Regions from separate parts of the Massilia sp. BGA-UO-ETr-WB1 genome, predicted to be linked through region 1. Evidence: riboswitches for the same ligand, from Rfam matches in the RefSeq annotation. Region 1 holds a riboswitch; each other region holds the start of a gene.

Region 1 (10,466 bases):
CGCATTCATCGGGGTGCGGATTTCGTGGCTCATATTGGCCACGAAGGCCGACTTGGCGCGGCCCGCCTCCAGCGCCTGGTCCTTGGCCTCGGTCAGCTTGTCCATCGTGCGGCCCAGCTGGGCCAGCGCGTAGTGCGCGCCCAGCAGGGAACTGCTGGCCATGATGAGGAGCACCGCCAGGAACATGGCGTCGTTGAAGGCTTCCCCGCGCCACGGCGCCAGGAAGTCGTCGCTGGACAGGCCCACCAGCACGAACACCGGATACTCGCCGATGCGCTCGATGCTGATCACGCGCTGCAAGCCGTCGCGCGCGCTCATGGTGGTGTAGGTGGCGTGCTTGCGCTGGCTGGTCAGCACCTCCATGGTCGGCGCCGACAGCGTGGCCAGCGTGCCGATCTGCGCGTCCTTCACTTCCGGGTAGCGGTGCAGCAGGCGGCGCTCGCTGTCGACCAGCGTGATCACGCCGTTCGGCCCCACGTTGAGGGACTTGAGCACCTCGGTGATGGTGTCGGTGGCCATGTTCACGTAGGCCGTGCCGCCGAAGCTGCCGTCCTCGTAGGTCAGCGGATAGACCAACGGCAGCACCCAGTCGCCGGTGATGCGCGACTTCACCGGCACCCCGAACACCAGCTCGCGGCGGGTCTCGACGCGCTCGTAGAACTCGCGGATGGTCAGATCCTGGATCCTGGACAGGTCGATATCCTCGCCGTAGATGACCCGGCCGTCGCGGTCCGAGCCGCGCACCGAGCGCGCGTGCGGGATGCGCTCCTTGAGCGAGCGCAGATAGGCGCTGAAGGCCGCTTCGTCGAAGCGTCCCTGGGCGTGCTGGGTGCGGAACTCCAGCGCCGCGCGGCGCATGGCCAGGTCCACCTCGTAGAAATGGCCGCGCAGGAAGTGCTCCAGCGTGATGGCCAGGTTGCGCGAGGTTTCCTCTGCGTTGGCGAAATAGCGCTGCCGGCTCTCGTGCAGCGTATGCAGAACAAAGCCGGTCACGATCAGAAATGCCGCAGCCACCGCCGCCAGCAGCACAGCGAACAGCTTGCGCAGTTTTCGCAGGGTCTCTGATTTCATGGAGTTCAGGCAGGGATACGGCCCATGGCTATCTTCCATGGCTATCTTCCATGGCTACGTTCCATGGCTACATTAACACCGCCGCGCTCCACAAGCAAACCGGCCGCCGTGTCGGAGGGACACGGCGGCCGGTTGAGAGGAGGGGCCGTCAGGCCCGGGGCAGTGCGCTTACACGGAGACGCGCTTGGCGTTGCTGCTGGACCAGCGGTACAAGGCCGTGACCACGGCCGCACCCACCACCAGCGAGACCACCATGGCGGCATGCTCGCCCAGCGAGGTGGCGATCGCCAGCGGCTCGCCTTCGCCGGACAGCACGATCAGGCCGGCCAGCGCCACGTTGAACAGGCTCTCGCCGACGATGAAGCCGGACATGACCAGCACGCCCAGGCGCTTGGCCACCTCGCCCCAGGTCTGATGATGCACGGCGCGTTCGAACAGGTAGCCGGTGAAGGCGCCCACCACCACCGGCGCGGTCACCACGCTAGGCAGGTAGATCGCCAGGCCCACGCCCAGCGGCGGCAGGCTGTACTTGTTGTGGCTGGCCTTCTTGATCGCGAAATTGAGCACCACCAGGCCCAGGCCCAGGGCGGCGCCCCAGCCGATCAGGTGCCACGGCAGGTTGCCGCCGATGACGCCTTTGGCCAGCGTGGAAATCAGCGTGGCCTGCGGCGCGGCCAGCGGCTGCGAGGAAATGGCCTGCAGATTGGGCGCGCCGGCAAAGCCGTTGGCGCGGTTCAGCAGTTCCAGCACCGGCGGCACCACGCAGGAACCGGCGAACACGCCGATCAGCAGGGCGACCTGCTGCTTCCACGGGGTGGCGTCGACCAGCTGGCCGGTTTTCAGATCCTGCAGATTGTCGTTGCCGATCACTGCCACGGCCAGCACCACGGTGGTGACGAACAGCGCGTAGGCGATCAGCGCGTGCGCCACTTCCGGGCCCATGATGTGTTTGCCGACCGCACCCACCGACAGGGCCGCGCCCAGCACGGTCAGGATGGCGATGCCGGATACCGGCGAGTTCGAGGAACCGATCAGGCCCGCCATGTAGCCGCAGACGGCGGCGGCGAAGATGCCGGCGATCAGGATGTAGCCCACGCCGACGGCGATCAGGGCCGGGGCCACGCTTTGCAGCACGCCGCCTTGCAGGAAGGTGGCCAGCAGCCAGCCGGCCGGCACCATGGCGATCAGGCTCACCAGGCCGACCACGAAGATCGGCAGATCCTGCTCGGTGCGCGGCAGCGCGCCGCCATTCAGCTTGGACTGGCGCGATGCTTCCATGGCCGATTTCAGGCCGCTGATGACCGGCTTGGCCAGGCCGGCCAGGGTCACGATGGCGGCTGCGCCGATGGCGCCCGCGCCGATCATGCGCACGTCGGTTTTCCACACCTTCAGCGCCCAGTCGGCGGCCGACAGGTCGGCCATGGGCTGGGCGGCGGTCAGGATCGGCACCAGCACGCCCCAGGCGATCGCCAGGCCGGTCAGCATCGCGATGCCGACGGTGATGCCCATCAGGTGGCCGGCGCCGATCAGGGCCAGCGAGCTGGCCGCACCGAGGCCGGTGGCGCCGCTGCCGGCGCGGAAGTAGACCGCCATTTCGCCGGCCAGCATCTTCATGGCGGCGCCGGCGGCGAACAGCGCGGAGGCCACGCTGCCCAGGATCACGGCCATCAGGCCGGCCTTGCCCTCGAGCGCGCCGGCGCGCGACGAGGTGCCCACTTTCAGCACTTCGGCGGCGGCCACGCCTTCAGGGTAGGGCAGGTCCGAAGTGGTCACCAGCGCGCGGCGCAGCGGCACCGTGTACATCACGCCCAGCACGCCGCCGATGGCGCAGGCGCCAAAGGTTGGCCAGAACGGCACGTTGGCCCACCAGCCTATCATCAGCAAGCCTGGCAGCACGAAAATCACCGACGCCAGCGTGCCGGCGGCCGACGCGATGGTCTGCACGATGTTGTTTTCCTGGATGGTGGCGTTCTTGAAAGCGCTCAATAGCGCCATCGAGATCACGGCCGCCGGGATCGACGTGGCAAAAGTCAGGCCCACCTTCAGGCCAAGGTAGACCTGCGCCGCCGTGAACACCAGCGTAATCAGGATACCCAGGATCACGCCGCGCGCTGTGATTTCGCCGGGCGTGGACGGGGAAGCTTTAGTCATGTTTCACGACTCCATGTATATAGTAATGTTTATAAAATGGATAAGAATTTGTGCCCCATGATAGCCGACCTTGACGTAAACGGGAACCAATCGGATACCAAACAGATATCCCGGCCGGGGGAACAGGTAAAATAGCGGATTACACGTTAGGCGCAGAAGGCAACAGCATGGCAATTCAATGGTATCCGGGGCACATGAACGCCGCCAAGAAAAAGGCGGCCGAGCAGATGGAGAACACCGATCTGGTGATCGAGGTGGTCGACGCGCGCCTGCCCGAAGCCAGCTGCAACCCCATGGTGGAAGAACTGCGCCTGTTCCGCCAGCGCCCCTGCCTGAAGATCCTGAACAAGATCGACCTGGCCGACCCCGCCGCCACCGCCGCCTGGGTGGAGTACTACGACCGCCAGGAAGGCGTGACCGCGTACGCCATGACCACCAAGAAGCCGGGCGACGTGGCGCGCATCCCCGACATCGCCAAATCGCTGGCGCCGCACCGCGGCGTGCCGACCAAGCCGCTGCGCATCATGATCATGGGCATCCCCAACGTCGGCAAATCGACCTTGATGAACGCGCTGCTGAAAAAGCGCGTGGCCAAGGTGGGCGACGAGCCGGCGGTGACGAAGGTGCAGCAGAAGCTATACCTGGACAAAAACACGGTGCTGGTCGACACGCCCGGCATGCTGTGGCCCAAGATCGCCATGCCGAGCGACGGCCTGATGCTGGCCGCCAGCCACGCCATCGGCTCCAACGCGCTGATTGAAGAAGAAGTGGCCGAATACCTGGCCGGCGAAATGCTGCGCCGCTACCCCGATCTGCTGATGGCGCGCTACGGCTACAAGAACATCGAAGAGATGGACGCCATCGCGGTGGTGGAGGGGATTGCCGCCAAGCGCGGCTACCGCCAGAAAGGCGGCGACTACGACTACGAAAAAGCCGCCCACATCTTCCTGCAGGACTACCGCACCGGCGCGCTGGGCCGCATCTCGCTCGAAACGCCCGCCACCCGCCAAGCCGCGCTGGCCGTATTCGCCGAAGAGCAGCGCGTGAAAGCCGAACTCGCCGCCGCCAAAGCCGCCGCCAAGGAAGCCGAGCGCATGAAAGGCAAGCGCGGCACCTGACAATCGCGATACTTCACTTAGTTGCTCTACACCAAAATGGGGTCAGGGTTAATTAATTTGGCAATAATTGCCAAATTAATTAACCCTGACCCCATTTTGTGTTTAGGCAAAGCGGAAGCTGGAGACGGCGAGGCTGCCCATGAAGGCGTCTTCGTGGTAGACGCTGCTGGCGGCCTCGCCGCTGGCGGCGCCGTGGGCGACCATCAGCGGCAGCAGGTGCTCTTCGCGCGGGTGGGCGGCGCGCGCGGCCGGGGCGCTTTCCCACGCCAGCAGCCGGGCTTCCCGTTCGGCCGGCGGCAGCGCCATCGATTCGCGCAGCCAGGCGTCGAACTGGTGCGAGGCCGCCGCGCCCGCCGCGCCGAACTGGCGCAGGTTGTGGTAGCTCAGGCCGCTGCCCACGATCAGCACGCCTTCTTCACGCAGCGGCGCCAGCGCGCGGCCGATGGCGATGTGCTCGGCCGGGTCCAGTCCCTGTTTCAGCGATAGCTGCACGATGGGCACGTCCGCCGCCGGGTAGATCGGCTGCATGGCCGAGAAGGTGCCGTGGTCGAAGCCGCGCTGCGGGTCGAGGTGGGCGGCGATGCCGGCGCCGTTCAGCAATTGCTGCACGCGCGCTGCCACTTCCGGCGAGCCGGGGGCGCTGTACTGGATTTCGTAGGTGTAGTCGGGGAAGCCGCCGTAGTCGTAGATCATGGGCGGCTTGGGGCTGGCCGAGATCAGCGGCTCGCGCGCTTCCCAGTGCGCCGTCACCACCAGCACGGCCTTGGGCTGCACGCCGAGCTGGCGCGGGATGTCTTCCAGCGAGGCTTTCAGCGCGTCGTAGCGGCCGCCGTACTGGTCGAGCATCCACGGCCAGGGGCCGCCGCCGTGGGACAGGAAATAGGTGGGAAGTGCAGTGTTGGACATGGCGTGCTCCTGGTTTTCGATGCACTGACTATAGGCTTGCCCGCCTTGTTCATCAATCGTGTTTTTGTGGATGGATCGTTCAGGATTTGTTAATAATGCCGATGAGCGCGAACAGCCGCGCGCTGCGCATCCAGGCCAGCAGCACGGCGATCACTTGCGTCAGCAGCAGGGCGAACAGGAAGCCGGCGGTGCCAACGTGGGGCACGTGGACGCGCGCCAGCCCCAGCGCTGCAACCGCCGCCAGGCCGGCGATGCTGATGGCCGCATAGCTGCCCAGCATGGCGCCCGGACGGCACGCCAGCAGGCGCAGGCCGTGCCACCAGCAGATGACGGCGGAGCGCCGGCGCCGGTCCGCCGCCAGCACGGCGCGGCCCGCGTCCAGCGTGGCCAGCGCCAGCGCGAACAGCAGCGCGGCCAGGGCGTCGGCAAGGACGCGCAGGAATCGCCCTTCATCGGGCGTGATGGCGCTGTCGGCGCCGCTGCCGGCGATGTGTTGCAGCGTGTTGCCGAAGCCGAGCGCGGCGCCCAGCGGCACCACGGCCCACAGCAGCATGCGGAACATGCGCGGATATTCGGCCACGGCGCCGGCGAACAGCTCGCGCCAGCCCGGCACGCCCTCGAAGCGCGCGGCGGTGGCGACGGCGCCGGTCAGCAGCGGCGAGAGCAGCAGCGTGAGCACCAGCGCGGTGCCGGCGCCCAGCTTCATGGCCAGCGGGTTGCGCGCCGGGTCGCTCATCAGGTCGGCGATGTTGGACAGGTCGAGCCGCTGCGCCAGTTCGGCCGCGTGCACGGAGTGGTCGAAGGAGGCGCTGAAGTGGCTCCAGAACGGCAGCGCGAGCGCCAGCGTGGGCAGCAGCAGGGCGATGGTCCACAGCGCCAGCAGGCGCCATTGCAGCGCGGCGCGCGCGGCGTGCAAACAGGTTGCGGTCAGTTTCATATGGCGGCGATCAGGGTCAGGATGGTTTGCGCGAGCGCGGCCAGGTCGAAGGTCCAGCGGCGCGAGGCGGCGCCGTCGGCCTTCAGCGTGCGGCTGTCGTCGAGCTTGTTGGTGTCCAGCAGGTGCTTGCGTTCCGGGTCCAGCTGGGCCGACACGGCCTTGGCCGGCTTTTGCCATACGAAGCGTTGCCAGCGTTCGCCGTTCTGCGGGTCCCACTTGACGGTTTCGCTGCTGCCGTCGGCGAAGCGCACCAACAGCGTTTGCGGTACGGCCTCGCCGCGCCGGCGCACCACGACCTCGGTGAGGAAGGGATACGGGCCGGTACCGGCCTTGGCTTCCGGGTGCGCCTTGTCCCATTTTTCGCGCGCGGCGTCGATCTGCTGGTCCACCTGCTCCTGCGTCAGCGCCACACGCTTGCCGTTGACGATGCTGCTGCCCGGCTGCGGCAGCACTTCCTCGCTGCGGATCGATTGCACGCGGTCATCCACCTTGCCGGTGCGGTAGATCTGCTGCGCAAACACGCGCTCCACCACCGCGCGCTGGCCGCTGGCTTCGGCCAGCGTCTCGCGCAAGTCGGCGATGCTGGGGTGGCGGAAGCGCCAGCGCCTGTAGTATTCCTTGAAGGCTTGCTCGGTGGCTTCCTTGCCCAACTGCGCCTCCAGGTCGTGGAAGATGATGGCGCTGCGGTTGTAGGCCGGGCCGATGCCCTGCAGGCGCGAATACGCGTTCTGGCCCGCCGGATCGGCCGGGTTCTCGCGCACCGCGCCGCCCAGTTCATAGTGGAAGCCGTCGAAGCCCGGCGAGATGCCGACGGCGCGCAGCCACCACGGCGCCGGGTGGATCCGCTGCCCGCGCTCGCGCGCCATGCGCATGTTCCAGTATTCGTTCAGGCCTTCGTCCAGCAGCGGTTCCTCGAACTCGTTGGAAGCGAGGATGCCGTAGAAGTAGCCGTGGCCGAATTCGTGGATGTTGACCAGGTCCAGGTCGAATTCCTCCAGCGAGTTTTTCTCCACCTTGGTGAAGCTGTCGGCGGTGTAGAAGGTGGGGTATTCCATGCCCGCCGCCGCGCCGGCGTTATGCGGCGGCAGCACCACGGTCAGCGTCTTGTAGGGGTAGGGGCCCAGCGTCTTTGAGTAGTAGGTGAGCGCGTCCTGCGCGGCCTTCAGCGACGGCGCCGCGCTGGCCTTGAACTCCGGCGCGTACAGCACCTTGATGCTGACGGGCGGGCTGCCCGCGCCGCTCCAGCTGCCGGTCAGCGGCGGCGCGTAGCGCTTGTCTGCGGTCCAGGCGAAATCGTGCACGTCGCCTTGCACGTAGTGGTGGGTGAGCATGCCGTTCTTTTCCACCGGCGCGCCCTGCAGCTCGCCGGTGGCGCCCACCGTGTATTCCTTGGGCGCGGTGAGCTTCACGTCGAAGCTGCCGAAGTCGGCGTAGAACTCGGACTCGGCGTGGTACTCGTGCACGTTCCAGCGCGGCTTGGTGGCGCCGCGTTCGCCCGCCAGTTCCAGCACGCCGATCTTGGGGAACCACTGCGCCACCAGGTGGAAGCTGCCGAAGTAGCCGCTGCGCGCCAGCAGCCGTGGCAGCTGGCTGTGGAAGTCGATGGCGAGCGTGGTGCTGGCTCCCGCTTCCACCGGCTGCGGCAGGTCCAGGCGCACCACGGTGCGGTCGCCGGCCGGGCCGCCGTCCGGCTGCACGAAAGATTGCTCCACCTTGGCGCCGCCCTGCGTCACGCTGCGCAGGTCGATGTGGCCCCATTCGCCGTCCTTGGGGTCGGTGCTGAACATGCCCTGGCCGCCCATGGCGCGGTGTTCGGTGAAGAAGGTGGTGCCGGCGTGCTCGAAGGCGTTCAGGTAGAGGTGCAGGTAGACCGTGCGCACAGGGTGCGCGCTGCGGTTGCGCCAGGTGAGCTGCTGCTTGCCGTCCACCGTGTGCTTGACCGGGTCCAGCGTGGCTTCGATCTTGTAGTCCACCACGCGGTCCGACAGCGTCGGCTCGCTGCCGGTGCGCGGCCCGCCCCAGGCGTCCGGCGCGCTGGGCGTGGTCACGGCGGCAGCCTGCGCCGGGGCGAAGGGGATGCCGGTGTCCGTGTAGGGTTCCGGGATGGCGATGACCTGGACTTGCGCCAGGGCCAGCGCCGCCAGCGTGGCTGCGGCTGCCACGGCGGCGACGGCGGCGAGCTTGCGGTATGAGTGTGCGTTCATGCCCGCCACTATAAACCAAGCCCGTAATAAATTGCCAACGTTATCAACCTGATCGGCAGGAGTATAATGGCCGCGTTTTGGTGCCCGCGCCCATGTCCATGGACGCAGTTAAACGGGAAACACAAGGCAGCCAGCGCTCATCGGCAGCGCGGCGGCCAAGGTGTGCTGCCCCCGCAACGGTACGCAAGCGCCGCGCTGTAGAGTGCGCGGCAGGCTGGATCGACAACCACTGTGCAGGCAAGGCCTGCGCCGGAAGGTGATCCCGTCCCGTCTTGCCAGCCCGGATACCGGCCAGACAGGTGGAAGCGCGAACAGCCTTCCGTTGAATCCGCCCTGCGGGGACGCAGGCGGATGCTCACTACGCGTAAAGAACACAATGAACAACTCGAATTCCCGCCGTTCGCCGGCACCGATGGCGCTTGCCATTGCCCTGTGCTTCACCGCCGCCGCCCCGGTTGCCGCCCAGACCCCGGCGCAGGTGCTGGCCCCGGTAGTGGTCACCGGCGCCCGTTTCGACAGCGACCCGTCGCTGCTGCCCATCGGCGCCACCGTCATCAGCGCGGCCGAGATCCGCCGCTCCGGCGCCAGCGACGTGAACCAGGCCATCCGCAAGATCGGCGGCGTGCTGGGCCACCAGAGCCTGGACGGCAGCCCGGACTTCGCGCTGGACCTGCGCGGCTTCGGCACCAACAGCAGCCAGAACATGGTGGTGATGCTGGACGGCGTGCGCCTGTCCGAGAATGAACTGAGTTCGGCCATCCTGTCCACCATCCCGGTGGATTCGGTCGAGCGCATCGAGATCACGCGCGGCGGCAGCAGCGTGCTGTTCGGCGACGGCGCCACCGGCGGCGTGATCCAGATCGTCACCAAGCGTCCAGGCGCGCGCTCGGCGGGCACCCATGGCAGCGTGTTCGGCGAAGTGGGCCAGTTCGGCCTGCGCGAAGGCCGCGCGGCGCTGACGCATGGCGCGGGCAACTGGGCGTTCGACCTGTCCGGCGGCGCGCTGGACACCGATAACTACCGCGACAACAACGATTTCAAATCGCGCAGCGTGAACGCCGGCGCGCAGCTGGCCTTCACCGACGGCCGCGCCGGCGTACGCCTGTCGAGCACGCGCCAGGACTCGCGTTTCGCCGGCTCACTGACCCAGGCCCAGTTCGACGCCAACCCGCGCCAGGCCAGCACGCCGAAGGACTTCGGCTCGCTCGACAGCGACCGCTTCACCGCGTTCATCGAAGCCAAGGTGGCGGGTTACGACCTGGCCGCCGAGCTGTCGCACCGCCGCAAGGAGCTGGAAGCGACCTACATCTTCCCCGCCAGTACCTACCAAGTCGACTACGAAAGCAAGCAGACCCAGTTCTCGCCGCGCGTGCGCAAGCTGAGCCAGTTCGGCGGCCTGCTGAACGAAGCGGTGGTGGGCGTGGACTTCATCGACTGGACCCGCGACGTGAAGGGCGGCAGCCCGTCCAAGGCGACGCAGAAATCGAAGGCGCTGTACCTGCGCGACGAGGTCAAGTGGGAAGCCTTCCGCCTGGCCGCCGGCGTGCGCCGCGAGCTGTTCGACAAAGTCAACACCGACCCGTCGCCGTGGTCGGTGGCCAACTATGACGTCACCCAGGCCCAGAACGCCTGGGACGTGCAGGGCAGCTACGCGCTGTCGCCGAAAGCCACGCTGCACGCCAAGATCGGCCACAGCTACCGCGTCGCCAACGCCGACGAAAACGGCTACACTCCGCTGCCGGACACCGTACTGCAGCCGCAGACCTCGCACGACCTGGAACTGGGCACCACCTACACCGACGGCGGCAGCAAGCTGTCGGCGCGCGTGTTCCGCCACGAGCTGCGCAACGAGATCTTCTACGATCCGACCGCCGGCGCGTTCGGCTTCGGCGCCAACACCAACCTGGCGCCGACCAAGCGCCAGGGCTTCGAGCTGGACGCGAGCGCCGAGCTGGCGCGCGACTGGACCCTGAGCGGCCACTACCAGCGCGTGAAAGCCACTTTCACCGAAGGCGCCATCGCCGGCCGTGAAATGGTGCTGGTGCCGAAGAACGTGCTGAGCGCGCGCCTGTCGTGGAC
Region 2 (10,466 bases), on a different contig from region 1:
TGCGCGGGGCCGCTGACGGTCCAGGGGCCGAGCAGGTCCGCCAGCGCATCCAGCAGCGTGGGCTGCGCGGCCACGAAGCCGAGCCGCAGGCCGGCCAGGCCGAAGAATTTGCCGACCGAGCGCAGGACGATCAGCCCGTCCGGTATCTCGTTCGCTGCACCGCCTGGCCCAGTGCCGGCGACACTGGCTTGCAGCGCCGTGTCGCCGAAAGCCTCGTCCACGATCAGCCAGCCGCCGCGTGCGGAGAGTTGTCCTGCCCACTCGAGCAGGCGTTCGCGCGGCACGGTGGCGCCGGTGGGGTTGTTCGGATTGACCACCACCATCACGTCGCACTCGGCGACGGCGGCGTCCAGCGCGTCGTAAGGCACTTGCCGCAGCGTGTGGCCATGCTGTGCCCAGTGGTGGGCATGCTCGGCATACGATGGCGCCGCCACGACGACGCGTGACGGCAGCCGCAAGCGGGGCAGCGCCTGGATGGCGGCTTGCGTGCCGGCGACCGGCAGCATCAGCGGCGCGCCGTAATAGGCCTGCGCCGCCAGCGTCAGTGCGGGATCGGGCTCCGGCAAGCGATGCCACGCGTTGTCGGCGATGGCTGGCGCTGGATACCATTCAGGGTTGATGCCGGTGGAGAGGTCGAGCCAGTCGCTGCGCCCATAGCGCAGCGCGGCCTGGCGCAGGTTGCCGCCATGTTCAAGCATGCAGGCCTCCCGCTATGGCGGCGGCGATGGCGGCCACGGCGAGCCACAGCGCGGTGGTGCGCGCCACCAGCTGCCATGCGCGCTGGATGTCCGCGCCTTGCGCGGCGCTGCCGCTGCCGAGCGGCGGCCGCTGTTCGGTTTCCCCGTCGTAGACCGCCGCGCCGCCCAGCGCCAGGCCGAGCGCGCCGGCGCCGCTGGACATGACCGGGCCGGCGTTCGGGCTGCTCCATGCCGGCGCTTGCGTGCGCCAGCAATGCCAGGCCAGGCGCTTGCCGGCCAGGGTGGGCGCCAGCAGCACGTAGGACAGCGCGGTCAGGCGCGCCGGGATGTAGTTCAGCGCGTCGTCGATGCGCGCGGCGGCGCAGCCGAATTGCAGGAAGCGCGCATTGCGGTAGCCCCACATGGCGTCCAGCGTGTTTGCAAGGCGGAACAGCACCGCGCCCGGACCGCCGGCGATGGCGAACCAGAACAGCGTGCCGAACACCGCGTCGTTGCCGTTTTCAAGCAGCGACTCGGTGCTGGCTTTGGCCAGGTCGGCAGGCGTGGCGCTGGCCGTGTCGCGGCTGACGATGCGGGAGGTCAGGTAGCGCGCCGCAGGCAGGTCGCCTTTCGACAGCGCGTCGGCGATAGGCAGATTGTGGTCGCGCAGGCTGCGCAGGCCGATGCAGAAGTACAGCATCAGTGCATGGAGCGCGAAACCGATGATGGTCATAGTTGCGGCAGTGGCCACGGCCCACGCCAGCAGCGTGAGCGGCACCACCGCCAGCAGCCAGGCCAGCGCGCCGCGCGGGAAGCGCGAGCCGCCCCGGTTCAGGCGGCGCTCGATGGCGTTGGCCAGCTTGCCGAAGCCGACCAGCGGGTGCCAGCGCGGCGTTTCGCCCAGCAGCAGGTCGAGCGCCACGCCCGCCGCAAGCAGCAGCGCGATGGCGGCGGCACTCATCCCCATCAGCATGGCGCGCCTTTCAGCACGAGGGGCAGGCCGGCCGCGACGAATACAGCGCGGCCGCACACGGCGGCGACGGCCTGGTTCAGGCGCCCCGCTTCATCGGTGAAGGCGCGCGAGATCGCGCCGTAGGGGACGATGCCCATGCCGACTTCGTTCGACACCAGCACGATGTCGCCCATGGCGTCCGCCGCCCGCGCCAGCACGTCCAGCAGCGCCGCGCGCTCGGCATGGAAGCGTTCCGGCAGGGCGATCTCGCCCACGTCCGGGTAGTCCGTGCCGTCGGCGAACATCAGGTTGCTGAGCCACAGCGTCAGGCAGTCCACCAGCACCAGGCGGCCGGGCGTGCACCATTGCTGCAGCGCCTGCGCGAGCGCCAGCGGCTCCTCGACAGTCGTCCATTCCGAAGACCGCTGGCGCTGGTGGTGGGCGATGCGCACCGCCATCTCGCCATCCCCCGCGCGCGCCGTGGCGATGTAGACCACCTCCTTGCCCGAGGTGATGGCGAGCTTCTCCGCATAGGCGCTCTTGCCCGAGCGGGCGCCGCCGAACACCAGCGTGCAGGTCATTTTGCACTCCTCATGTTGCGCCCCGTGTGAACATGGCCGCCACCGCCGCCGGATTGGACGGGAAGTAGGCGTGGAAGTAGGACGCCGTCAGCGAACCGAGCTTGTAGACCGCCTCGCCGTCCACACCCGACGGATGCTTCACCGTGCGCACCGCCGGTGCCAGCGAAGTTTCCAGGGTCGAGTAATGGAAAGTATGTCCGCGCAGGACGCCGTGCGGCGTCGGCATGCCTTGCGAGCCCAGGCCGGCCAGGCGCGCCTGCATGGCCACGCGGCCGGGCAGCAGCGCCGCCATGTTCCAGACCGTACCGGCCTTGTCGGCCAGCGTTTCCGCCAGCGCCATCATGCCGCCGCATTCCGCCACGATGGGCGTGCCGTCGCGGTGCGCGGCGCGGATCGATTCCTGCCAGCGCTGCGCATAGGCCAGCTTTTCCGCATGCAGCTCGGGATAGCCGCCCGGCAGATAGACCGCGTCCGCGCCTGCCGGCACTGGATCGTCCGCCAGCGGCGAGAAGAATTCCAGCGTGGCGCCCAGCTCGGACAGCGTTTCCAGGTTGGCCGGATACAGGAACATGAAGGCCGCGTCGCGCGCGATGGCGATTGTGCGGCCGGCCAGCGGACGCGCATCGGAGAGTTCCTCGCCCGGCTCCGCGGCCGCGATGGCGCTGGCACTGGCTGCCGCCAGCGCGTCGCCCAGCTCCAGGCGCGTACTGCGCAGATTGCTCCACGCCGCCTCGTCGAAATTCAGCTGGTCCGCCAGCTGGTCCAGCAGCCCGTCGATACCCTCCACTTCGGACGGCAGCACCAGGCCCAGGTGGCGTTCCGGCAGCGAGCGCGCCTGCTTGGGCAGGGTGGCGAACAGCGGAATGTCGCGCAGCGAGGCAGCCACCATGGCCGTGTGCCCCGGGCTGGCGACGCGGTTGGCGATCACGCCCGCCATGTCCACCGGACCATAGTCGCGCAGGCCGTGCACCAGCGCGCCGGCCGTTTGCGCCATCGAACCGGCGTCGATCACCGCCATCACCGGAACGCCGAACTCGCGCGCCAGGTCCGCCGACGACGGCGAGCCGTCGTACAAGCCCATCACTCCTTCGATCAGGATCACGTCCGCCTCCAGCGCGGCCCGCGCCAATTGCGCGCGGCAGGCTTCGCGGCCAACGATCCACAGGTCCAGCGACTTCACAGGCGCGCCGCTGGCGCGCTCCAGCAGCATGGGGTCGATGAAGTCCGGCCCGCATTTGAACACGCGTACCTTGCGGCCCATCCGGGTCAGCTTGCGCGCCAGCGCCGCCGTGACGGTGGTCTTGCCCTGGCCGGACGCCACCGCCGCCACCAGCACCACCGGGGCGTTGATATGCGAAGACGTTACCATTCCGTGCCCGCCTGCGCGCCGATGCCCGCCTTGAAGGCATGCTTGACCACGTTCATCTCAGTGACGGTGTCCGCCACGTCGATCAGTTCCTGCGGCGCGCCGCGCCCGGTAATCACCACGTGCTGCATGGCCGGCCGCTCCAGCAGGTCGGCGATCACGGTATTCACGTCCAGGTAGCGGTACTTCAGCGCGATGTTCAGTTCATCCAGCACCACCATGCCCACGCCGGGATCGGCCAGGAAGCGCTTGGCCTGCTCCCACGCCAGCTCGGCCTTTTCGATGTCGCGCTCGCGGTTCTGGGTTTCCCAGGTATAGCCCTCGCCCATGGAGTGGAAGCTCACCTCTTCCGGGAAGCGGCGCAGGAACTGCTCTTCGCCGGTCTGCATCGCACCCTTGATGAACTGCACCACGCCCACTTTCATGCCGTGGCCCATGGCGCGCACCGCCATGCCGAAGCCGGACGAACTCTTGCCCTTGCCGTTGCCGGTGTTGACGATGATGATGCCGATCTGTTTGTCGGCCGCCGCGATCTTGGCGTCGATGATGGCCTTCTTGCGTTCCATGCGCACGCGGTGGCGCTCGTTCAGCGCGTCGATATCGTTGGTGTCGTTGATGTTGTCGCTCATGCTATTTCTTCCTTCGGTATGAAGATGTGGCGCTGGCCGTGCCGGATCACGTCGATCGGGTGGCCCAGGTAGTCGCTCAGTATGTCCGGCTGCATCACGTCTTCCACCGGCCCGGCCAGCCAGCGGCCGTCGCCCATCAGCAGCAGGGCGTGGGTGGAAACGCTGTGCGCCAGCGTGAGGTCATGGCCGACCATCACCACGGTTTTATGTTGTTCGCAGCACAGGCGCGCCAGCAGGCGCATCACGCTCACCTGGTGCGCCAGGTCGAGCGCGTTGGCCGGCTCGTCCAGCAGCAGCAGCGGCGTGTCCTGCGCCAGCATGGCGGCGATGGCCACGCGCTGGCGCTCGCCGCCGGACAGCGTGCGCACATTGCGTTGCGCCAGCTCCGCCACTTCCATGGCCGCCAGGGCTTCCATGGCCAGGCGGTGGTCGTCGGTGTTCTCCCAATAGCGGTCGCCATGATAGGGATGGCGCGCCGACAGCACGGTTTCGATCACGCTGTAGGCAAAAGCGTCGTTGCGCGACTGCGCCAGGAAGGCGCGCTCGCGCGCCAGTTCGGCCAGCGGCCAGTCCGGCAGGCTGCGGCCCTGGATGGACACGCCGCCTTCATCCAGCGGGATCAGCCCCGCCAGAGTGCGCAGCAGCGTGCTTTTGCCCGCGCCGTTGCGGCCGATCACGCTCCAGCATTCGCCGTCGCGCACTTGCCAGTCCAGTTTTTCGATCAGCGTGCGCGCGCCGATGCGCAGCGTCAGCTCATGGGTGGTGATCATGCGGGTGGCGGTCATTTCTGCAGCCTGTGGAGTTGGTACAGGAACACCGGGGTGCCGATCAGCGCGGTCACCACGCCCACCGGCAGCTGCAGCGGCGCGAACAGGGTGCGCGCCAGGGTATCGGCCAGCACCAGGTAGCCGCCGCCCGTCAGCATCGCCGCAGGGATCAGCACGCGGTGGTCCGGGCCGAAGGCGAAGCGGCAGGCGTGCGGCACGATCAGCCCCACGAAGCCCACGCTGCCTGCATTGGTCACTGCGCTGGCGGTCAGCAGGGCGGACACGAAGAACAGTCCCTTGCGCAGCGCGCCCACGTTGATGCCCAGCGTAACGGCCGCCTCGGCGTGCAGCGCCATCACATTGATGGCGCGCGCGCTGCGCAGCGCGAACAGCGTGGCGCCGGCCAGTACGATCCACGGTATCCAGCGCATCGGCGCCCCGGCCAGGTCGCCGATCAGCCAGAACACCATGGTGCGCAAGCGGCTTTCAGGTGCGATCGACAGCATCAGCGTGATCAGCGCCGTGCAGGCCGCCGTCAGGATCACGCCGGTCAGCAGCAGCAGGGCGGTGCCGCCTTCGGCCGCCGCGCCGCTGCGCATGTCGCGCCGCGCCAGGAAGTACAGCATCATGGACACCGCCACCGCGCCGCCGAACGCCGCCGCGTCCACCACCCAGGCCGCGCACATGAACATCATGGCCGCCAGCGCGCCCACCGCCGCGCCGGACGAGATGCCCAGCACGTAGGGGTCGGCCAGCGGGTTGCGCAGCAGGGCCTGCATCATCACCCCCGCCAGCGACAGCGCCGCGCCGGTGACGAACGCCGTCAGCGCGCGGCTGCCGCGCAGGTCGAGCAGGGTGGCGGCAAGGCTGTCGGCCTTGCCGTTCCACAGTTCGCCCAGCGCGCCGGGAATGTCGGACAGCGGAATGTGGACCGAGCCGGTCACGCCGGAGAACAGCAGGCTGCCGATGACGAACAGCAGCAGTCCGCCGGTGATGGCGCTTGCCCGCGTGCGCAGATTGGAGGGGTGTGGATGCATGGTGCTTTAAAAGACCCTTTTGTTTAACGCTTTACTTGATACCGTAACGAACTGCGGCGAAGAACTTGGCGCCCGGCGTGCCGTAGTTGCGCGCCACTTCGTAGTTCTTGTCGGCGACGTTGTTCAGGCGCGCCAGCACGGACCAGTCGCGCGCGAACTGCCAGGTGGCGTACAGGTTCAGCAGGCTGTAGCCGCCGAGGCGGTTGCGGTTGGCGGCGTCGTCGAAGCGGCGGCCGGAAACCTGCAGCTCGGCGCCCGCGGTCAGCGCGCCTGCGGCGTATTCTACGCTGGCATTGCCATGCTTCTTCGAGCGGCGCGCCAGCGATTTGCCGGTGGTCTCATCCTTCGGGTCCTGCCAGTCGGCGTTGGCGGCCACGGTGAACGCGCCGATGCGGCGGCTGCCGCTCAGCGATACGCCTTCCAGCATGGCGTGGTTCACATTGTAGGAGCAGCTGCCCTTGCGGGTGGGGTCCGGGCATGGCGTGGTGGTCACCAGCATGTCGGTCAGCTTGTTGCGGTAGATGCTGGCGCCGAATTCGGTCACGCCGTCGTCGTACTGCAGGCCTGCCTCTGCGTTGCGGCCCTGCTCCGGCTTGTTGTTCTCGTAGCCGAAGCCCGGATAGTACAACTCGTTGAAGGTGGGCGCGCGGAAGCTGGTGCCGAAGCTGGCGCTGACGCGCAGCGCGCTGCTGAAGCGGTAGCCGTAGCCTGCCGAGCCGGTGGTCTTGGTGCCGTACTGCGAGCTGTCGTCCGCGCGCAGGCCGAAGGTGGCCAGGTGCGCGCCGCGCTTCATGCTGTAGGCGCCGGCGTAGGAATCGGTCTTGCGGACCTTGCCCAGCGCGGGCGTGGAACCGGACACCACCTTCTCTTCGCGGTGGCCGAGCAGCAGCTGCAGCGTATCGTCGCCGATGCGGAAATCGTTCTGCCAGGTGACGTCGGTCTGCTTGCTGTCGATGCGGCTGTAGGCGCTGGCCACGCCGGTGTCGGAGATCGAGGTGTCTTCCGCCTTGGCCAGCTGCACGGTGCTGTACCAGTTGTCCATCACCTGGTTTTTGCTGAACACGCCCAGGTTGGACAGTTTGGTCTGGCTGCGCGTGTCGTAGCGGCTGGCGCCGCTGTCGAACCGGGCGTCGGTGCGGCTGTTGAGGAATACCAGGCCCAGGTCGTGGCCCTTGGCCAGCTCGAAGCCGAACTGGCCGGAAGTGCTGGTGCGGTCGTAGCCGTCATCGTCCGCGTTGAAGCTGCTGCTGCCAGGCTTGGTGGACGAGAAACCGTCCGATTTTTCGCGGCCGGCGCTGATGGCGTAGCTGAAGCTGTTGTCGCCTTCGCTGGCGCCGAAGATGCTGGCGTCGTATTTGCGGGTCTGGTCGCTGCCCACGCCGAAGGACGCGGACACGTTCTGCGGGCCGGCGCCCTTCCTGGTGAAGATCTGCACCACGCCGCCGATGGCGTCGGCGCCGTACAGGGAGCTCATTGGGCCGTACACGATATCGATGCGCTCGATGGCCTGCAGCGGAATCGCCGACCAGCTGGCGGTGCCGGAGGTGATGGAGCCGATGCGCACGCCGTCCACCAGCACCACGGTCTGGTTGGCATTGGCGCCGCGCAGGTAGACGCTGGAATTGGTGCCGGGGCCGCCGTTGCGGGCGATCTCGATGCCGCGCTGGCGCTGCAGCAGGTCGGTGATGGAGCCGGCGCCGGAGCGGGCGATGTCTTCCGCCTGCAGGGTGACGATGTCGCTCAGCACGTCGCGCTGCAGTTGCGACGAACGGGTGGCGGTGACGATCACGGCGTCCGATACGGTGGTCTGGGCGAAGGAAGGCGCGGCCATAGCCATGGCCAGCGACGTGACGGCCGCGTGCCGGATTACAGGAAAACTCATAGTAGTTCTTTGTATAGTATGCAACCAGCCTACTTCCCCGTGGGCTGGATTGAACAGATGCGCGCTGCGCATCCACCTGCTTTGGCCGGTATCCGGGCTCGCAAGTTGAACTGCCTTACCTTCCCATGCTGAGCACAGTGGTTTGTCGGAGGCAGCTTGTCGCCGTGGGCGACACTTGTTTACCGTTGCGGGGGCAGCACACGTTGGCCGTTTTCCTGGTAGGGGAGCGGCTTCGTGTTTCCCGTTTAACTGCGCGCATAGGCATGCGCGCGGGCACCAAAACCCGGCCATTATACGGACTTCAGGCGACGGCTTCCAGAATGACAGTCTCGCCGTAGGCGACCTTGTGCGGCGCGGCGGCGGCCCGCAGCGCGATTTCGGCCAGCGGCAACCCGGCGCGCAGGCCAGCATCCAGCGCCGCCAGCAGGCGGATCGTGCCGGCGTGGCAGATGATGGCGGCGGCTTGCGGGCCGCCCGCTTGCCCGCCATGCCGGCGCAGCAGGTCCGCGCGGAAGGCGGCTACCCGTTCGGCCACCTGCAGCACGCTCTCGCCGCCGCCGGGACGGTAGCAGGCCAGGTCCGCCGCCCAGGCATCCACCTCGGCGCGCGGGACATCGTCCCAGCTGCGCTGCTCCCAGGCGCCGAAATCCATCTCGGCCAGGCGCGCGTCCAGCGTGTGCGGGCCGAGGCGCTTGGCCAGCGCGGTGCAGCGCTGAAGGGGGCTGGAATAGAGCGGCGTGCCGGGCGGGATGCTGGCGCTGGCCAGCAGCGCCGCATGCACGCGCGCGATATCGTCCGGCGCGGCGGGCAGGTCGCTGCTGCCGTAGCACACGCCCGGCGCCACCAGCGGCTGCGGATGACGCACCAGGATCAGGCGCATGGCCCGCACCCTCTGTGGCGCCGCCGGGCCCGCGTGCTCATATCTGCCACGCGCCGTGTCCAAGGCCGGCCAGCACGCACAGGTAGATCAGCACTTCGGCCAACTGCTGCACCGCGCCCAGGCAGTCGCCCGTATAGCCGCCGATGCGGCGCGCGCATTTGCGGCCCAGCCATGCGGCGGCGGCCAGCGCTGCCGGCACGGCGGCGGCGATGGACTGCCACGGCAGCCATCCCATCGCGCCGATGATAGCCGCCGGCAGCGCCGCGCAAATGCAGGCAATGCCAAACTCCGCGCCGCTCATCTCTTGCGCCATGGGCTTGGACTTGCCCTCTGCACGCGCATACTCCATGCGCCAGATCAGCGACGTGGCCGCAAGGCGCGACAGCGGATGCGCCAAAAACAGCGCGGCCACCGCCACGGCGGGCGGCAGCATGGCCAGCGCGGCGCATTTCACCGCCAGCAGGCAGATGGTGCCGATCGCGCCGTACGCACCGATGCGCGAATCCTTCATGATCTCCAGCACGCGCTCGCGCGTCATGCCGCCGCCAAAGCCGTCGCACATGTCGGCAAAGCCGTCTTCATGGAAAGCGCCGGTGGCGTAGATGCCGGCCGCCGTCGCCAGCAGCACGGCAACCGGCGCGGGGAAGACGAAGGCCGCCGCCGCGTACACCGCCGCGGCGATGGCGGCCACCACCAGCCCCACCAGCGGGAAGTAGCGCGACGCATGGTGCAGCCACGCGGGATCGAAGCCCACCCAGCGCGGGATGGGCAGCCGCGTGAAGAATTGCAGCGCAATGAAGAACAGCCGCAGCTGATGCAGGGCGTAATGCATGGCCTGCCGCGCTTACTCGGACTTCTCGCTCACCTGGGCGGACTCGAAAGTCGCCATCTGGTTCACGAAATTGACCGCCGCGTGCAGCAGCGGCAGGGCCAGCGCGCTGCCGGTGCCTTCGCCCAGGCGCAGGCCCAGGTTCAACAGCGGGCGCGCGCCCAGGTTGGCCAGCATCTGTTTGTGGCCGCTCTCGTCCGAGCAATGCGCGAACACGCAGTAGTCGAGTATGGCCGGCTGCAGGCGCGCCGCCACCAGCAGCGCGCTGGTGACGATGAAGCCGTCGATCAGCAATACCTTGCGCAGCTCGGCCGATTTCAGCATGGCGCCCGCCATCATGGCGATCTCGAAACCGCCGAAAGCCGCCAGCACGTCCAGCGGATCGTTGGCATCGGCATGCTTCGCGGCGGCCGCCTCGATCACGCGCTGCTTGTGCAGCACGCCCTCGGCGGACAGGCCGGTGCCCGCGCCCACGCATTGCGCCACCGGGATGCCGGTCAGCTTGTGCATCAGCGCGGCGGCGGCAGTGGTGTTCCCGATGCCCATCTCGCCGAAGCCCACCACGTTACCCGCCAGGTCCGCAGCCAGCGCCGCGCCGTGCGCCAGCGCGGCGGCGCATTGTTCCGCCGTCATGGCCGGCTCCTGCGCGAAGTTACGGGTGCCGTGCGCCACCTTGCGGTCGTGCAGGCCGTCGCGCGCGCCGAAGTCATGGTTCACGCCGGCGTCCACCACGTGCAGCGCGCAGCCCATCTGCCTGGCGAATACATTGATGGCGGCGCCCTTGGCCAGGAAGTTCTCCACCATCTGCCAGGTCACGTCCTGCGGGTAGGCGGAAACGCCTTCGGCAACCACGCCATGGTCGCCCG
Region 3 (10,466 bases), on a different contig from region 1:
GCTTCCGCCGCCAGACCGAGATCCTTGTGCATCAGGTCCACGCCGAAGCCGCCGCTGTAGCCGCGCGCCGCCGGCACGTTCTCCATCACGCCCGGATAGGGGTTGTACAGTTCCAGCGCCCAGTTGCGCCCCGAACTCTTGCCCATGATGTCGGACAGGACTTTCGGGTCCAGCCCGTGCGCCGCGCCCAGCGCCAGGGCCTCGGCGGTGCCGGCCATCAGTATCCCCAGCAGCATGTTGTTGCAGATCTTGGCCACCTGGCCCGCGCCGCTGGCGCCGGCGTGGAAGATGTTCTTGCCCATGGCGGACAAATAGGGCCGCGCGCGTTCCAGCGTGGCCGCTTCGCCGCCGACGATAAAGGTCAGCGTGCCGGCCGCCGCGCCCGCGGTGCCGCCGGACACCGGCGCATCCAGCGCCGCCAGCCCGCGCGCCGCCAGCGCGTGCGCCACCGCCTGCGCCGTGGCGGCGGAAATGGTGCTGCAATCGATCACCAGCGCGCCGTCCGGGATATGCGGCACGATGCCCTGCTGGCCGAGATAAAGGCCATGCACGTGGGTGCTGGCGGGCAGCATGGAGATGACCACTTGCGCGCCTTCCACGGCGGCGCGGGCGGATGGCGCGCTGCGTGCGCCGGCATCTGTCAGGCCTTGAACGGCGCTGTCGGACAAATCGAACACGGTCAGTTCGTGGCCGGCTTTGAGCAGGTTGTGCGCCATCGGCGCGCCCATATTGCCCAGGCCGATGAATGCGATGCGGCTCATGCGGTTTTCCTTTCGAGGTTCAGTGGGGCGAAGAAGCCTTCGCCCCAGGTTTCACTGACGTCGGCCAGGCTGGCGGGCTGCCAGCGCGGCTGCATGTCCTTGTCGATGATGAGGGCACGGATGCCCTCGGCGAAATCCGGCCGCGCCGCGCACACCAGCGACACGCCCAGCTCCAGCTGGAACACCTCGGCCAGCGAGAGGCGCTTGGCGCGCTGCTGGATGGCCACGGCCAGCCAGGCCGCGCCCGGCGAACCTTTGCGCAGGGCGGTGGCGGCCTTTTGCAGCCAGCGGTCCTCGCTTTCCAGCGACGCGATGCGCAGCACCATGTCGCCGAAATTTCCGCTGGCGCACAAGTCGTTGATCAGGTCATAGTGCTCGCGCAGCGGGCTGGCGGGGGCGGCAGGCGCGGATTTCTGCAGCCTCACCAGCAGGGCGTTCAGGTGGTCGTGATTGTCGGCCGGCGCTTCGGCCCATTCCTGCGTTTGCAGCATATCGATCAGCCGCGCCTTGTCCGCGTGCTCCACGCGATAGTCGGCCAGGCGGGCGAATTGCGCGTCCGCCGCGTTCAGCGCGGCGCCGGTAAGCGCGAGGAAGGGGCCGGTGTGGCCGGGCGCGCGGTTCAGGAACCAGCTGCCGCCCACGTCCGGATACAGGCCGATGGCCACTTCCGGCATCGCCAGCCGCGAGCCTTCGGTGACCACGCGGTGGCTGGCGCCCGCCATCAGCCCGATGCCGCCGCCCATCACGATGCCGTGGCCCCACACCAGCACCGGCTTGGCATAGGTGTGGATGCGCTGGTCCAGCGCGTACTCGCGGCTGAAGAACTCCAGCGCGTAGCTGTTGGCCAGCGGATCGGCGGCCTGCGGCGAGGCGTGGTGCTCGCGCATGGAGCGGTACAGCCGCTGCAGATCGCCGCCGGCGCAGAAGGCCTTGTCGCCGGCGCCTTCCAGCATCACCAGCATGATGGCAGGATCGGCATCCCAGGCCGCCAACTGCTCATCCAGCAGCATGATCATGTCCAGCGACAGCGCGTTCAGCGTGCCCGGCGCGTTCAGCGTGGCCACGCCGATCAGCGCGCCCCCGCCGCCCTGGCTGCGGCAGGGCAGGGTGCGGAACAGTACCGGCGCCCCGTTCATGCCTGCCTCCACACCGGCGCGCGCTTCTCAAGAAATGCCTGCACGCCTTCGCGCTGGTTGGCGCCGCCGAACAGGCCGACGAAGGCTTCGCGCTCGGCCGGCAGCACATGCGCCATTGGCTGGCGGCGCGCGCCCTGGATCAGCTGTTTGCACGCCTGCACGCTGGCAGGGCTTTGTTTGGCGGCCTGCGCGGCGAGCGCCAGCGCGCGCGGCAAGGCGCCGCCGGTTTCCACCACTTCCTCCACCAGGCCGATGCGCTGCGCTGTGACGGCGTCGATGCGCTCGCCGCACAAAATCATGCGCTTGGCCCAGCCTTCACCCACCAGCCACGCCAGGTTCTGCGTGCCGCCCGCGCAAGGCAGCAGGCCCACGGTGGCTTCCGGCAGCGCCATCTGCGCCTGCGTTTCGGCGATGCGCAAGTCGCAGGCCAGCGCGCATTCCAGGCCGCCTCCCATGGCATAGCCGTTGATTGCCGCAATCGACACGCCCCGGAAGTCCGACAGCGCCTCGAACGCCGCGCCGAACAGGCGCGCCATCTCGTGGGCCACCGCCACGTCACCGTCCGAGAACAGCTTCAGGTCCGCGCCCGCAGAGAAGAACTTGGCGCCGCTGCCGGTCACCACCAGGCTGTAGACATCCGGATTGGCATTCAGGTCTTCCACCAGGCGGCGCAGGTCGCGCAGGCTGTCGGTGGTCCAGGTGTTGGCCGGCGGGTTGGCCAGCGTGAGCACTGCGGTGTGCTCCATGATCTGCAATTGCAAATTGGTGTAGGTAGTCACAGGGTCTCCTCAGAGGTTTTCTTCGGTTGGTGCATGCTGCAGTAAATGGCGCGCCACGATGACGCGCATGATTTCATTGGTGCCTTCCAAAATCTGGTGCACGCGCACGTCGCGCAGGAAGCGTTCCAGCGGATAGTCGCGCAGGTAGCCGTAGCCGCCGTGGATTTGCAGCGCCTCGTTGCAGACCGTGAAACCGGTGTCCGTGGCCAGCCGCTTGGCCATGGCGCAGTAGATGCCCGCGTTGGCCGCGCCCGCGTCGAGCTTGGTGGCCGCCAGCCGCACCATCTGGCGCGCCGCCACCAGGCCGGTCTGCATGTCGGCCAGCTTGAACTGCAAGGCCTGGAAGTCGCCCAGCACGCGCTTGAACTGCACCCGCTCGCCCATGTGGCGCTGCGCGCTGTTCAGCGCCGCCTGCGCCGCGCCGATGGAGCAGGTGGCGATGTTGATGCGGCCACCGTCCAGCCCGCGCATGGCCAGCTTGAAGCCGTCGCCCTCGCGGCCTATCAGGTGCGAAACGGGCACGCGCACGCCGTCGAAGCTGATGGCGCGCGTGGGCTGGCTGTTCCAGCCCATCTTCTCCTCCTCGCGGCCGTAGGTGATGCCGGCGCTGTTGGCCGGCACCACGAAGGCCGAAATGCCGCCCGCGCCCGCGCCGCCGGTGCGCGCCATCACCACCAGCGCGTCCGTCGCGCCCGCGCCGGAGATGAAGGCCTTGCCGCCGGTGATGAGGTAGCCGCCGTCATCCCGCACGGCGGCCGTGGTGAGCGAAGCCGCGTCCGAACCCGCGCCCGGCTCGGTCAGGCAATAGGACGCCAGCTTGCGGCCCGCCGCCAGGTCGGCGATCCATTCTTCGCGCACCTCGGGCTGCGCCCACTGCGCGATCATGGCGCTGGCCATGTTGTGGATGGTGAGATAAGCCGTGGTGGAAGGGCAGGCGCGCGCCAGCTCCTCGAACACCACGGTGGCGTCCAGCCGCGACAGGCCCAGGCCGCCCATGGCCTGCGGCACGTACAGGCCGCAGAACCCCAGCTCGCCGGCATGCGCGATGGTCTTGCGCGGGAAGATGCCCTCCGCGTCCCAGCGCGCCGCCTGCGCCGCCATCTCGCGCGCGGCGAACTGGCGCGCGGCGTCCTGGTAGGCGCGCTGGTCCTCGTTCAGTTCGAAGTCCATGACAGCCTCCTTACTTGAGCGAGATGGTCGTGTTCACGCCTCCTGTCACCGCCGCGTCGTCGAACCAGCGCGCGGTGATGGTCTTGGTTTGGGTGTAGAAGGCCACCACCTGCTTGCCGTAGGGGCCAAGGTCGCCCAGCTTGGAGCCGCGCGAGCCGGTGAAGGAGAACAGCGGCACCGGCACCGGAATCGGCACGTTGATGCCGACCTGGCCCGCGTCCACGTCCTCCTCGAAGGTGCGGGCCGCCGCGCCGGACTGCGTGAACAGCGCGGTGCCGTTGCCGTTCGGGTTGGCGTTGATGATGGCGATGGCTTCCTTCAGCGAGGCGGCGTGCATCACGCACAGCACCGGGCCGAAGATCTCCTCCTTGTAGACCGCCATGTCCTGCGTCACGCCGGAGAACACGGTGGGGCCGACGAAGTTGCCGCTCTCGTAGCCCGGCACGGTGGGCGCGCGACCGTCCAGCTCCAGCTGCGCGCCTTCTTCGATGCCCTGGCCGATCAGCTGCTGCACGCGGGCCTTGGCCTTGCGCGAGATCAGCGGGCCGATATCGGTGCCCGGTTCCGCGCCGGCGTTGATGGACAGCGTCTGCGCCTTCTTCACCAGGTCCGGCAGCCACTGCTGCGCCTCGCCCACCAGGATCACCACCGACAGCGCCATGCAGCGCTGGCCCGCCGCGCCGAAAGCGGCGCCGGCCAGGTTGTTCAGGGTCTGCTCGCGGTGCGCGTCCGGCAGTACGATGGCGTGGTTCTTCGCGCCCATCATGCACTGCGCGCGCTTGCCCGCCAGGGTGGCGCGCTGGTACACATGCGTGCCCACCGTGGTGGAGCCGACGAAGGACACGGCCTTGATGTCGGGATGGTCGCAAATGGCGTTCACCACGTCCGCGCCGCCGTGCACCACGTTCAGCACGCCGGGCGGAATGCCTGCCTGCAGCGCCAGTTCGGCCAGGCGCATGGTCACCATCGGATCCTGCTCGGAAGGCTTGAGGATGAAGGTATTGCCGCATGCGATAGCCATCGGGAACATCCACAGCGGGATCATGGCAGGGAAGTTGAACGGCGTGATGCCGGCGCAGACGCCCAGCGGCTGGTGCACGGTGTAGGTGTCCACGCCGCCGGCCACGTTGCTGGCCAGTTCACCCATCTGCAGCTGGCCGATGTTGGCCGCGTGCTCCACCACTTCCAGGCCACGGAACACGTCGCCCTCGGCGTCGGCCAGGGTCTTGCCTTGCTCGGCGGTGAGCAGGGCCGCCAGTTCGGCCATGTGCTCGCGGATCAGCGCCTGGTACTTGAGGAAGATGCGGGCGCGCGCGCCGATCGGCGTTTTGCGCCAGGTCTGGAAAGCGGCCTTGGCGGCGGCAACGGCTTGCGCCATCTCGTCCGGCGTGGCGTGCGGCACGCGGGCGATCACTTCCTGGGTGGCGGGGTTGACGACGTCGCTCCAATGCTCGGTGCGCGAATCGATGAAAGCGCCGTTGATGAGGAGTTTGACGGTAGGGATAGCAGTAGCCATGGTGTGCGTTCCTTGATGGGCGGCGCGCCTGCGTCTCTGCGCGCGTTGCGCCGCCAGTCTGCAAAGTAAGCCGTGCGGCGTCTCCCGCCGCGCGGCACCCGTCACGCGCCTTCCGCACGTGACCAGACCCGGCGCCGCCATGGAGCGGGCGGCGCTGAAGATCAACAGGCCGGTATCCGGGCTTGCAAGTCTTGCTGCTTCGCCTTCCCAGTCTCGTGGACCAGTGGCATGGATGAAGCAGCCGCACTTGCCTACCGTTGCGGAGGCAGCAGGGGCTTGGAGCGCGCGTTGTTCGGTGCGCGCCGACCACTTTCCCGTTTAACGCCGGACAAGAACTTGCCCGGCGCACCTGTTAAATAAAGATTAGCACAACAAGTGACGTTTACGTAAACGTAATTTGTTTTAATCCGCGTCTCGCAAAAATATCGATGGATAGCACTAGGTAGCACTAGCTAGTAGTGGTTAGCACATTTTAGTAAAACCGAAAAACAGGACACGCACCCTGCCCATGCCGGCAGAGGCGAGTAGCACTTTCATGCTTGGACACTACCTCAGGTCTTGGGCGGGAACCACGAATCCCACGTCTCCTTGATGGTCGCCTTGATGATGGCAATCGAGTCCGGGTCGCCCTTGAGCAGCGCCGAGAAGTAGGCGCGGGCCTGCTTGAGGGATACGTCCGGCGGCAGCGGCGGCACGTTCGGGTCGGTCACCATTTCAAGCACGCAGGGCCGGTCGCAGCGCAGCGCTTCGTCCCAGGCCGGGCCGACGTCTTCGGGGCGCGAGACGCGGATGCCTTTCAGGCCCAGCAGCTCGCCGTACGCGGCATACGGAAAATCAGGCAGCCCTTGCGACGGCGCATAGCGCGGATCGCCGCTGGTGCCGCGCTGCTCCCAGCTCACCAGATTCAAGTCGCCGTTATTCAGCACCATCACCACCAGGCGCGGATCCGCCCACTGCCGCCACAGCCGAGCCACGGTGATCAGCCCATTGATGCCGTTCATCTGCATCGCGCCGTCGCCGGCCAGCGCGATCACGGGCCGGTCCGGCCAGGCGAATTTGGCGGCGATGGCGTAGGGCACGGCCGGACCCATGGTGGCGAGTCCGCCGGACAGGCTGGCCATCATGCCGCGCCGCAGCCGCACGTCGCGCGCGTACCAGTTGGCCGACGAGCCGGAGTCGATGGTGAGGATGGCGCTGTCCGGCAGCCGCGATGACAGTTCCCAGAAAACGCGCTGCGGATTGACCGGGTCCGCTTCGTTCATGGCGCGCGCTTCCAGCACGTGCCACCAGCGCTGCACATTTTCCTGGATCTGCTGTTGCCAGCTGCGGTCGGTCTTCCGGTGCAGCAGCGGGATCAGTGCGGCCAGGGTGGCCTTGGCGTCGCCCACCAGGTTCAGCTCCATCGGATAGCGCAGGCTGGTGCGGCGCGCGTCGATGTCGATCTGCACGCCGCGCGCCTGGCCTTCTTTCGGCAGGTACTCGGCGTAGGGGAAGGACGAGCCCACCATCAGCAGCGTGTCGCAGCCGTTCATCATGTCGTGGCTGGGTTTCGTGCCGAGCAGGCCGATGGAGCCGGTCACATAGGGCAGGTCGTCCGGCACGGCGGCCTTGCCCAGCAGGGCTTTGGCGATGCCTGCGCCCAGCAGGTCGGCCACGGCGATCAGTTCGTCGGTGGCGTGCAGCGCGCCGGCGCCGGCCAGGATGGCGACCTTGCCGCCGGCGTTGAGGATGCCGGCCGCGTGCTGCAGGCCTTCCATCGACGGCTGCACGCTGGCGCTCAGCGCGCCGATGCCGCTGTGCAGCGAGCCGTGCTCGCGCGGCGGCTTGGGCACGGCGGGCAGGTCTTGCACGTCGTTGGGGAAGATGATGCAGGTGACGGTGCGCTGCTCCTTGGCGATGCGCATGGCGCGGTCGATCAGGTGGCGCACCTGCGCCGGGTCGTTCGCCACGTGCACGTATTCGTGCGCCACGTCCTTGAACAGGGAGAGCAGGTCCACTTCCTGCTGGTAGTCGCCGCCCATGGCCATGCGCGCCTGCTGGCCGATGATGGCGACCACGGGCTGGTGGTCCATCTTGGCGTCGTACAGGCCGTTGAGCAGGTGGATGGCGCCGGGGCCGGAGGTGGCCAGGCACACGCCGGTCTCGCCGGTGAACTTGGCGTGGGCGGTGGCCATGAAGGCGGCCATTTCTTCATGGCGGGGCTGGATGAATGCAATCTTTTCCTGCCGCCCGAAGGCGCCGACGATGCCGTTGATGCCGTCGCCGGGATAGCCGTACACCCGCCGCACGCCCCATTCCCCCAGGCGCTGCAAGAGGAAATCGCCCACTGTCGCAGACATGGCTGGCCTTCCGCATGGTTTGCAATGTGGCCATGGTAGTGAGCCGGGCGCGGCGGCGGCGCACGCTACTCCCTGGAAACTTGGGCGCGGATGGCGAGCAGGTAGAAGGCGAGCGACGCCAGCGCCACGGCCAGCAGCGCCAGCAGCAAGGTGGCGGGGGCGCCCAATTGCACCAGGCCGGCCACGGCCAGCGGCCCGGCGGCGCGCGAGATGAGGGCGGGCCCGGCCAGGGCGCCGGAGATGGCGCCGTAGTGGCGGCGGCCGAACATGCTCTGCGGGATGGTGCCGCGCACGATGGTGAGGATGCCGTTGCTCATGCCGTAGATCATGCAGAACAGGGCGGCTGCCCAGGCGTGGGGGCCGAACAGCAGCAGCGCGAGCAGGGCGGCGGGCAGGGCGCCGAAGGTGATCTTGCCGACAGTGCGGGGCAGGGCGTTGCGGCCGATGGTCATCTCGCCGATGCGGCCGGCCACCTGCATGGGGCCGACCAGCGCGGCCAGCCAGACGGCCAGCGCGGCGCTGTGGCCGTACTGCTGCAGCAGCGGGATCAGGTGCACGGACAGCGCGGAGAAGATGAAGCTGTTGGCGGAGAAGGCGAAGGCGAGCTTCCAGAAGGCCGGGTGGCGGATGGCTTCCTGCAGCGTGTGGTCGCGCGGGGCGGTCGGATGGGCTGGCGCCGCGGGGGCTGGCTCGCTGCTGCCGCGCGCGGCGGCGGGGTGCGGCGGCAGTTGCTTGCCGGCGGGGAGCAGCAGGTGCAGCGGGAAGCTGAGCGCGAGCTGCGCTGTGGCGTAGATCAAACAGGTGCCGCGCCAGCCGGCGTGGGCGTCCAGGTACTGGGTCAGCGGCCAGGAAACGGTGCTGGCGAAACCGCCGAACAGGGTGAGCGTGGAGATGGCTTTGCGGCTGTCCATGCCGAACTGGCGGTTGATGGTGGCGAAGGCGGCCTCGTACATGGTCATGGCCATGGCCAGCCCCAGCACGGTCCAGGCGGCGTAGTAGACGGGCAGGCTGCCCACCTGGCTCAGCAGCGCGAAGCCCAGGGCGCCCAGCAGCGAGCCGGCGCCCATGACGCCGCGCCCGCCGTGCCGGTCCAGCAGCGCGCCGATGGGCGTGGCGGCCAGGCCGGACACCAGCAGGCTCCACGAGAACGCGCCCACCACCGCCTCGCTGCGCCAGCCCATTTCGCGCTGGATCCCGGGCGCCAGGATGGCGATCGCGTAATACAGCGCGCCCCACGACATGATCTGCGTGCAGGCCAGGATGGCCAGGGTTTTCCAGCGCTGCGGCATATGCCCCTTATATCAGACGTCGATAATGCCGCGCCGGATGGCGATGGTGACGGCGTGCGTGCGGTCGTTGGCGCCCAGCTTGGCCAGCAGGCCGCTCATGTGCGCCTTCACGGTTTCCTCGGCGATGCCCAGCTCCGCCGCCACGCGCCGGTTGGAATTGCCCAGCGCCACCAGGCGCAGCACGTCGGTTTCGCGCGCGGTGAGCGCGTCGGCGGCGAAGTAGGCGGCCATCTCGGCGGCGATTTCGGGCGGTATGTGCTGCTGCCCGGCGTGCACCTTGCGTATCGTGTCCAGCAGGTCGTTGCGCAGCATGCTTTTCAGCAGATAGCCCGCCGCCCCGGCTTTCAGCGCGCGCAGCACTTGCACGTCGCCTTTATAGGTGGTGAGCACGATGATGCGCGCCTGCGGATCCTGCGCCCGGATGGCGGCGATGGCGTCGATCCCGCTCATCACCGGCATTTGCAGGTCCATCAGGGTCACGTCCGGGCGGTGCAGCAGGTACTGCTCGACCGCCTGGGCGCCGTCGCCCGCTTCGGCCACCAGCGTCACGTCCGGGCTATGTTCGAGCACGGCGGCCAGCCCTTCGCGCAGCAGGGGATGGTCGTCGGCGACCAGAATTCGGATGGCGTGCGGAGCGTTCACGGCGAGAGAAGTTTGTCAAAGGCAAACATTTTACACGAGACAACCATGTTTTAACGTTCTGTATACCCCAATCGGGGGTAGGTCATTGTGCACTGCCGCGTTACGCTGCACTTCATGGATACATTGCTGGAACAGGACACAGATATCATCGCGTTCGGCCGCTACACCTTGCTGCCGGGACGGGGCGAGTTGCAGGCCGGAGATGGCGCCACCGTGGCACTCGGGCCGCGCGCGACAGCGGTGCTGATGGCGCTGATCGCCTCGCGCGGCAACGTGGTGAGCCAGAACCAGCTGCTGGCGCTGGCCTGGCCGGGGCAGGACATCCACGCGAGCAATCTGCGGGTGCAAATTGCTGCGCTGCGCAAGGCGCTGGGCGAGGACCGCAACCTGATCGGTACGGTGGCGGGGCGGGGCTACGTATTCTCCGGGCGGCTCAGCGCGCCGCCTGCAGCCGCCGGGGCTGCCAAAGTTGCCGGGGCTGCCGGCGCGCCCGGCGCGCCCGGCGCTGCCGGCGCCGCCGGGGCAGGGCAAGGCGCTGCGGCGCGGCCTTGCACGCGCCAGTTGCCGCTGCCGATGGCGGAACTGATAGGGCGCGAAGCCCAGTTGCAGGATGTGCTGGCGCGGCTGGAAAGCTGCCGCCTGCTCACGCTGGCGGGCACCGGCGGCATCGGCAAGACGCTGCTGGCGCTGGCCATGGCGCACCGCACGGCGGCGGCGTCCACGGGCGGCGTGGCCTGGGCCGAACTGGCGGAAGCCTGCGACGCGCCCGGCGTCGGCGCGGCGGTCGCTTGCGCGCTGGGCCTGGACGCTTCCCCCGCCCACACGCCCGCCACG

The links. Region 1 has a riboswitch for cobalamin ahead of AC56DV_RS23145 (TonB-dependent receptor). Riboswitches for the same ligand answer to the same signal wherever they lie in the genome.
Region 2: linked by a shared signal. The riboswitch ahead of AC56DV_RS04340 (TonB-dependent receptor plug domain-containing protein) and the one ahead of AC56DV_RS23145 (TonB-dependent receptor) in region 1 are both predicted to bind cobalamin.
Region 3: linked by a shared signal. The riboswitch ahead of AC56DV_RS11980 (CoA-acylating methylmalonate-semialdehyde dehydrogenase) and the one ahead of AC56DV_RS23145 (TonB-dependent receptor) in region 1 are both predicted to bind cobalamin.

The regions. Positions count from the first base shown of each region.
Region 1 is NZ_JCAQOT010000026.1:168,632-179,097, reverse strand. Features, by position in the region: gene AC56DV_RS23175 (hybrid sensor histidine kinase/response regulator) at 1-1,071, opposite strand, end outside; gene AC56DV_RS23170 (OPT family oligopeptide transporter) at 1,240-3,222, opposite strand; gene ylqF (ribosome biogenesis GTPase YlqF) at 3,390-4,340, shown strand; gene AC56DV_RS23160 (DODA-type extradiol aromatic ring-opening family dioxygenase) at 4,443-5,246, opposite strand; gene AC56DV_RS23155 (hypothetical protein) at 5,326-6,183, opposite strand; gene AC56DV_RS23150 (M1 family metallopeptidase) at 6,180-8,387, opposite strand; cobalamin riboswitch at 8,450-8,697, shown strand; gene AC56DV_RS23145 (TonB-dependent receptor) at 8,764-10,466, shown strand, end outside.
Region 2 is NZ_JCAQOT010000019.1:490-10,955, reverse strand. Features, by position in the region: gene cobD (threonine-phosphate decarboxylase CobD) at 1-698, opposite strand, end outside; gene cbiB (adenosylcobinamide-phosphate synthase CbiB) at 691-1,650, opposite strand; gene cobU (bifunctional adenosylcobinamide kinase/adenosylcobinamide-phosphate guanylyltransferase) at 1,644-2,210, opposite strand; gene AC56DV_RS04360 (cobyrinic acid a,c-diamide synthase CobB) at 2,221-3,579, opposite strand; gene cobO (cob(I)yrinic acid a,c-diamide adenosyltransferase) at 3,573-4,205, opposite strand; gene AC56DV_RS04350 (ABC transporter ATP-binding protein) at 4,202-4,975, opposite strand; gene AC56DV_RS04345 (FecCD family ABC transporter permease) at 4,987-6,009, opposite strand; gene AC56DV_RS04340 (TonB-dependent receptor plug domain-containing protein) at 6,041-7,891, opposite strand; cobalamin riboswitch at 7,958-8,187, opposite strand; gene AC56DV_RS04335 (histidine phosphatase family protein) at 8,193-8,771, opposite strand; gene AC56DV_RS04330 (adenosylcobinamide-GDP ribazoletransferase) at 8,809-9,603, opposite strand; gene cobT (nicotinate-nucleotide--dimethylbenzimidazole phosphoribosyltransferase) at 9,616-10,466, opposite strand, start outside.
Region 3 is NZ_JCAQOT010000023.1:797,962-808,427, forward strand. Features, by position in the region: gene mmsB (3-hydroxyisobutyrate dehydrogenase) at 1-761, opposite strand, end outside; gene AC56DV_RS11965 (enoyl-CoA hydratase/isomerase family protein) at 758-1,897, opposite strand; gene AC56DV_RS11970 (enoyl-CoA hydratase) at 1,894-2,676, opposite strand; gene AC56DV_RS11975 (acyl-CoA dehydrogenase family protein) at 2,686-3,846, opposite strand; gene AC56DV_RS11980 (CoA-acylating methylmalonate-semialdehyde dehydrogenase) at 3,857-5,362, opposite strand; cobalamin riboswitch at 5,513-5,730, opposite strand; gene AC56DV_RS11985 (thiamine pyrophosphate-requiring protein) at 5,914-7,701, opposite strand; gene AC56DV_RS11990 (MFS transporter) at 7,767-8,990, opposite strand; gene AC56DV_RS11995 (response regulator) at 9,003-9,632, opposite strand; gene AC56DV_RS12000 (ATP-binding protein) at 9,747-10,466, shown strand, end outside.